Regions from separate parts of the Streptomyces sp. NPDC047853 genome, predicted to be linked through region 1. Evidence: riboswitches for the same ligand, from Rfam matches in the RefSeq annotation. Region 1 holds a riboswitch; each other region holds the start of a gene.

The links. Region 1 has a riboswitch for thiamine pyrophosphate ahead of thiC (phosphomethylpyrimidine synthase ThiC). Riboswitches for the same ligand answer to the same signal wherever they lie in the genome.
Region 2: it holds a riboswitch for thiamine pyrophosphate, as region 1 does, so the genes downstream of both, ACGF5T_RS24355 (thiamine ABC transporter substrate-binding protein) here and thiC (phosphomethylpyrimidine synthase ThiC) in region 1, are expected to answer to the same signal.
Region 3: it holds a riboswitch for thiamine pyrophosphate, as region 1 does, so the genes downstream of both, thiO (glycine oxidase ThiO) here and thiC (phosphomethylpyrimidine synthase ThiC) in region 1, are expected to answer to the same signal.

The regions. Positions count from the first base shown of each region.
Region 1 is NZ_JBIDCI010000002.1:429,859-432,118, forward strand. It holds gene ACGF5T_RS05945 (YibE/F family protein) at 1-661, opposite strand, end outside; TPP riboswitch at 733-922, shown strand; gene thiC (phosphomethylpyrimidine synthase ThiC) at 915-2,260, shown strand, end outside.
Region 2 is NZ_JBIDCI010000013.1:205,347-207,606, forward strand. It holds gene rlmN (23S rRNA (adenine(2503)-C(2))-methyltransferase RlmN) at 1-1,074, shown strand, start outside; TPP riboswitch at 1,132-1,237, shown strand; gene ACGF5T_RS24355 (thiamine ABC transporter substrate-binding protein) at 1,317-2,260, shown strand, end outside.
Region 3 is NZ_JBIDCI010000010.1:92,931-95,190, reverse strand. It holds gene ACGF5T_RS20050 (NAD(P)/FAD-dependent oxidoreductase) at 1-355, opposite strand, end outside; gene ACGF5T_RS20045 (hypothetical protein) at 388-738, opposite strand; TPP riboswitch at 791-902, shown strand; gene thiO (glycine oxidase ThiO) at 900-2,087, shown strand; gene thiS (sulfur carrier protein ThiS) at 2,084-2,260, shown strand, end outside.

The DNA.
Region 1 (2,260 bases):
CTCGCTTGCAGTCGCCGTTCGCCCGCTGGACCGCGGAGGAGCCTTCGGCGGTGGAGGTGTCACCGGTCGGCGGGACGCCCGAGTTGCCGGCGGACTGGCAGCTCAGCTCGACCACCTTGGTGACGGTGGCCTGCTGGGTCTGCCGGTCGAAGCCGACGCCCGTGCGCTCGTGCGGGGGCGCACCGCCCGGCCACAGCACCGCCAGCCCGACCAGCACCGCGACGGTGAAGGGGATCAGGATCGCGGCGATGACCTTCCGCAGGTGCCGGGACACGGGCGCGGCCGGACCGTGACTGTGGGAGTGGCCGTGGCCGCCACCGGTTCCGTGGCCTCCGCCACCACCGTGACCGCCTTGGCCTCCGTCACCACCGTGACCGCCTTGGCCTCCGTCACCACCGTGACCGCCTTGGCCTCCGCCACCACCGTGACCGCCGTGGCTTCCGTCACCTCTGCCACCGCCGTGAGCGCCGTGGCATCCGCCACCGCCGTGACCGCCATGAGCGAAATGCCCGCCGCCCGTGTCGTGTCTGGCGTCTCCCGCGCCGGGTGCGGCGTGGGGGCCGTGCGGGGCGGATCCGGCCGCGCGGCCGTCGCCGTCCTCGGCGCCCGGGCCGCGGCGGGGCTCGTGCGGCGGGAAGGGGGGATGCTGCGGTGTGGTCACCGACCGATCATCGCAAGAACGAGGGGGGCCCTCTGTTCACCGCGCCCGAATTGACGCTAGCGTGGGGGCACCTTTGTACACGCGGGAGCTCGGAGCACCGGGCTGAGAGGGCGCTGACCTCCGTCCCAGCGATGTTTCACGGGAAACGTCACCGATACCGAGTGATGTTTGCCACGAAGCGTCTGCCGACGGAAGCCGCTGCGTCGACCGCCGAACCTGTTACCGGGTAATGCCGGCGTAGGGAGTAGGTCTCATGACCATCAAGGACGCACGCACGCCTGCCTCCGCGCAGAACTCCGCCCAGGAGGAGCCCGCGGAGACCGGGAAGTCCATCGGCTGGCACAAGGCGTACGTCGAGGGCTCGCGTCCCGACCTGCGGGTGCCGGTCCGTCAGGTGCACCTCACCAATGGGCAGTCGGTCACGCTGTACGACACCTCTGGCCCGTACACCGATCCGCTCGTCGACACCGACGTCCGCAGGGGGTTGTCGCCGCTGCGGGAGAACTGGATCATCGCCCGCGGGGACACCGAGGAGTACGCGGGCCGCCCCGTCCGTCCCGAGGACGACGGGATCAAGCACACCTCTCCGCGCGGCGGCCTGCGCAACCTCGATGCCGTCTTCCCCGGCCGCCCGCGTCAGCCGCGCCGTGGGCGGGACGGTGGCGCGGTCACGCAGCTCGCGTACGCACGGCGCGGCGAGATTACCCCGGAGATGGAGTACGTGGCCCTCCGGGAGAACGTGGCCCCGGAAGTGGTCCGCGAGGAGATCGCGGCGGGCCGCGCCGTATTGCCGGCCAATGTCAACCACCCGGAGATCGAGCCGATGATCATCGGCAAGCGGTTCCTGGTGAAGGTCAACGCCAACATCGGCAACTCGGCGGTGACGTCCTCCATCGAGGAGGAGGTCGAGAAAATGACCTGGGCGACCCGGTGGGGCGCCGACACGGTCATGGACCTGTCCACCGGACGCAACATCCACACCACCCGCGAGTGGGTGCTGCGCAACTCGCCCGTCCCCATCGGAACGGTGCCGCTCTACCAGGCCCTGGAGAAGGTCGACGGTCGCGCCGAGGAGCTGACCTGGGAGATCTACAAGGACACGGTCATCGAGCAGGCCGAACAGGGCGTGGACTACATGACGGTCCATGCCGGAGTGCGCCTGGCGTACGTGCCGCTCACCGCGAACCGCAAGACCGGCATCGTCTCGCGCGGCGGCTCGATCATGGCGGCGTGGTGTCTGGCGCACCACAGGGAGTCGTTCCTGTACGAGAACTTCGAGGAACTCTGCGAGATCCTCGCCGCCTACGACGTCACGTACTCCCTCGGCGACGGACTGCGGCCGGGCTCGATCGCGGACGCCAACGACGAGGCGCAGTTCGCGGAGTTGCGCACGCTCGGGGAACTCAACACGATCGCCAAGCGTTTCCACGTACAGACCATGATCGAGGGCCCGGGCCACGTCCCGATGCACAAGATCAAGGAGAACATCGACCTTCAGCAGGAGATCTGCGATGAAGCTCCGTTCTATACGCTCGGCCCGCTGACGACGGACGTCGCGCCGGCGTACGACCACATCACCTCCGGCATCGGTGCCGCGAT
Region 2 (2,260 bases), on a different contig from region 1:
CCGCGCGGAGTCAAGAAGCCGCCGCGGCACCTCGCCGATCTCACGCCTGCCGAGCGCAAGGAGGCCGTCGCCGCCATCGGCGAGAAGCCGTTCCGTGCGAAGCAGCTCTCGCAGCACTACTTCGCGCGGTACGCGCACGACCCCGAGCAGTGGACGGACATCCCGGCCGGCTCGCGGCAGGGGCTGCGGGAGGCGTTGCTGCCCGAGCTGATGTCGGTCGTCCGGCACCTGTCGACCGATCAGGGCACCACGCGCAAGACGCTGTGGAAGCTGTTCGACGGGACGCTCGTCGAGTCCGTCCTGATGCGCTACCCGGACCGGGTGACCATGTGCATCAGCTCCCAGGCGGGCTGCGGCATGAACTGCCCGTTCTGCGCCACGGGGCAGGCCGGCCTGGACCGGAACCTGTCCACCGCCGAGATCGTGCACCAGATCGTGGACGGGATGCGGGCGCTGCGCGACGGGGAGGTCCCCGGTGGTCCGGCCCGGCTCAGCAACATCGTGTTCATGGGCATGGGCGAGCCCCTCGCCAACTACAAGCGCGTCGTCGGTTCCATCCGCCGGCTCACCGACCCCGAGCCCGACGGGCTGGGGCTCTCCCAGCGCGGCATCACCGTCTCCACCGTCGGCCTCGTGCCGGCGATCCACCGGTTCGCCGACGAGGGCTTCAAGTGCCGCCTCGCCATCTCGCTGCACGCGCCCGACGACGAGCTGCGCGACACCCTCGTCCCGGTCAACACGCGGTGGAAGGTGCGCGAGGTGCTGGACGCCGGGTTCGAGTACGCGGAGCGGTCGGGGCGCCGGCTGTCGATCGAGTACGCGCTGATCCGCGACATCAACGACCAGGCGTGGCGCGGTGACCGGCTCGGGCGGCTGCTCAAGGGCAGGCCCGTGCACGTCAACCTCATCCCGCTCAACCCGACGCCCGGCTCGAAGTGGACCGCCTCGCGGCCCGAGGACGAGAAGGCGTTCGTGGAGGCGATCGCGGCGCACGGTGTGCCGGTGACGATCCGGGACACCCGTGGCCAGGAGATCGACGGGGCGTGTGGTCAGCTCGCCGCGAGCGAGCGGTAACCTGACCGGCGTCAGTATCACGCGTACGTCATCTCAGGTCAGTACAAGTACATCTTCATATTCCGACAGGGGAGCGCCACAGCGCTGAGAGTGCGGCACCGGCCGCAGACCCTCCGAACCTGGCCCAGGTCATTCTGGGTAGGGAGATCGGTCACCACTCGAGCTGTTGCGCCCTGCCCGGGTCCCTCGCCAGGGGTCCCGGGCGGGGCCGCGTCTTCTCCTGGTCACCCAGGAGGAATTCAGTGAGCATCACCAAGAAGGTCAGTGTCCTGGCCCTCGGACTCGGCATGGTCGGCACGCTGGCCGCCTGCGGATCGTCGTCGGAGGACGGTCAGGGGTCCGGCGACCCCAAGACCGTGACCCTGGTCAGCCATGACTCGTGGGCCGCGTCGAAGGACGTCGTCGCCGCCTTCGAGAAGCGCTCCGGCTACAAGGTCAGGGTCCTGGAGGACGGCGACGCCGGTCAGGCCGTCAACAAGGCCATCCTCACCAAGGACAACCCCCAGGGGGACGTCTTCTTCGGCGTCGACAACACGCTGCTGTCCCGCGCCCTCGACAACGGGATCTTCCAGCCGTACGAGGCGAAGGGCTCCGACCTGGTCCTCCCCGAGTACCGGGCCGACCAGGACAAGCACCGGGTCACGCCCGTCGACACCGGGGACGTCTGCGTCAATTACGACAAGGCGTACTTCGACGAGCACGGGCTGACCCCGCCGGACTCCCTCGACGACCTGGCCGACCCCCGGTACAAGGACCTGCTCGTCACCGAGAACGCCGGCAGCTCCTCGCCCGGCCTCGGCTTCCTGCTGGGCACCGCCGCGAAGTACGGGGACGGGGGCACCTCCCGCTCGAGCGAAGCCGAGAGCGGGGGAGGATGGCAGGGCTACTGGAAGAAGCTGAAGGCGAACGGCGTCAAGGTCGTCGACAGCTGGGAGCAGGCGTACAACGAGGAGTTCTCCGGTTCGTCCGGCGGCAGGAAGGCCGGCGGCGACCGTCCGCTCGTCGTCTCCTACGCCTCCTCCCCGCCCGCCGAGGTCATCTACGCCGACCCGCAGCCGGCCACCGCGCCGACGGGCGTGGCCCAGGGCACCTGCTTCCGCCAGGTCGAGTACGCGGGACTGCTGGAGAACGCCGCGAACCCCGAGGGGGGCAAGGCGCTCCTCGACTTCCTGATCAGCAAGGAGTT
Region 3 (2,260 bases), on a different contig from region 1:
CGGTCGCGAGGACCAGGGCGTCGTAGGGCACGGGTCCGGCGGAGGTGTCCAGGAGGTGGGCGCCGGGACGGACGCCCAGGGCCTCGCAGCCGAGCCGCAGGGTGATGTCGAGTGCCTCGAAGTCGACGTCGAAGGCGGAGCCCTCGGCGGTGCCGAGCAGGACGGCCTTGGACAGCGGGGGCCGGTCGTACGGCTGGTGCGGCTCGGCTCCGATCAGGGTCACGGTGCCGGTGAAACCCTGCTCCCGCAGGGCGACGGCGGTCTGCACGCCCGCCATGCCCGCGCCCACGACGACCACACGGCGCTCCGTGTCCGCCGCCCGTTCCCGGGTCTGCTCCTGCGTCTGCTCGCTCACCTGATCACCTTAGACACCTGACGTTCTGTCAGTCAGTGCTCGTGCGGAGTGACCTGCTCCACAACGCTCGTCCCGCTGCCCGGCCGCGACTCCCACTCCCAGGTCTCCTCCAGGCGCACCCGGCCGTCGGGCAGCTCGACGACGGTCGAGACGCAGTGGCCCGAGGACGTGCCGCCGTCGGTCCCGAGCTGCACGTACCGGAAGTCGAGCCGGTCGCCCTCCCGGGTGCCCACCAGGCGACCGAGGACCACGTCGCCGCCCGCGTACTCGGCCCACACGGCGCCGTCCCGCTCGTGGTAGCCGAACCGGGTGCGGGTGCCCACCTGGCCGGGCGCCTGGTCGGCGACCGGGGCGAGGACGAGACCGTCGAGTGAACGCGCCATGGGCACGGGCTCCCTTACACGTGTGCTGGGCCGCGGGCTAGGGTGGCCAACGTAAGGCACTCGCGGGAGCCCGGACGCACCGGGCTGAGAGGGAGGCTGGCGGCCTCCGACCGTACGAACCTGATCCGGGTCATGCCGGCGAAGGGAGGGGCTGGACGCCCATGTCGTCTCCGTCACACACGTCGTCCCGTGCATCCGACGTCCTGGTCGTCGGCGGCGGGATCATCGGCCTGGTCACGGCCTGGCGGGCCGCGCAGCGCGGGCTGGCCACGGCCCTCGTCGACCCGGAGCCGGGCGGCGGGGCCGCCCAGGTGGCGGCCGGGATGCTGGCCGCCGTCACGGAACTTCACTACGGCGAGCAGACCCTGCTCGCCCTGAACCTCGCCTCGGCCCGCCGCTACCCCGAGTTCGCCGCCGAGCTCGCCGACCGCACGGGCCACGACCTCGGCTACCGCCGCTGCGGCACCCTCGCCGTCGCGCTGGACGCCGACGACCGCGCCCACCTGCGGGAACTGCACGCGCTCCAGCAGCGCTCGGGGCTGGAGGCCGAGTGGCTGTCGGGGCGCGAGTGCCGCCGCCTGGAACCGATGCTCGCGCCGGGCGTGCGCGGCGGGCTCCGGGTGGACGGCGACCACCAGATCGACCCCCGGCGGCTGGCCGCCGCGCTCCTGGCCGCCTGCGAGGGCGCGGGCGTGGTGTTCCACCGGGTGTGGGCCGAGCGGCTCGCCATCGGGCGCGGGGAGCGGGCCACGGGGGTGGTCACGGCCGACGGGACGGTGCTGGAGGCCGGGCAGGTGGTGCTGGCCGGGGGCAGCCTGAGCGGGCGGCTCGCCGGGGTCCCGGACGACGTGCTGCCGCCGGTGCGGCCCGTGAAGGGGCAGGTGCTGCGGCTGGCGATGCCGGCGGCGCACGGGCCCCTGCTGAACCGGACGGTCCGCGCCGTGGTGCGCGGCAACCCGCTCTACCTGGTGCCCCGGGAGAGCGGCGAGCTGGTCGTCGGCGCCACCAGCGAGGAGCTGGGCTGGGACACGACGGTGACCGCGGGCGGCGTCTACGAGCTGCTGCGCGACGCCCACGAGCTGGTCCCCGGCATCACCGAGCTGCCCCTGACGGAGACCCGCGCAGGCCTGCGCCCGGGGTCCCCGGACAACGCCCCGCTGCTGGGCCCGACCGGCCTGGAGGGGCTGCTGCTGGCCACCGGGCACTACCGCAACGGCGTCCTGCTCACCCCCGTGACCGGTGACGCCATGGCGCACGTCCTGACCACCGGGGAGCTGCCGCCCGAGGCCCGGCCCTTCACCCCGCGGCGTTTCAGCGCCGCTCCCGCACTCTCGGAGCAGCCCGCATGAACATCTCCGTCAACGGCGAGCCGCGCGAGGTGGCTCCCGGCACGGCCCTGGACGCCCTGGTGGGCACGCTCACCGCGGCGCCGTCCGGAATCGCCGCCGCCCTGAACGAGACCGTCGTCCCGCGCGCGCGGTGGTCCGCCACCGCCCTGGCCGACGGCGACCGCGTCGAGGTC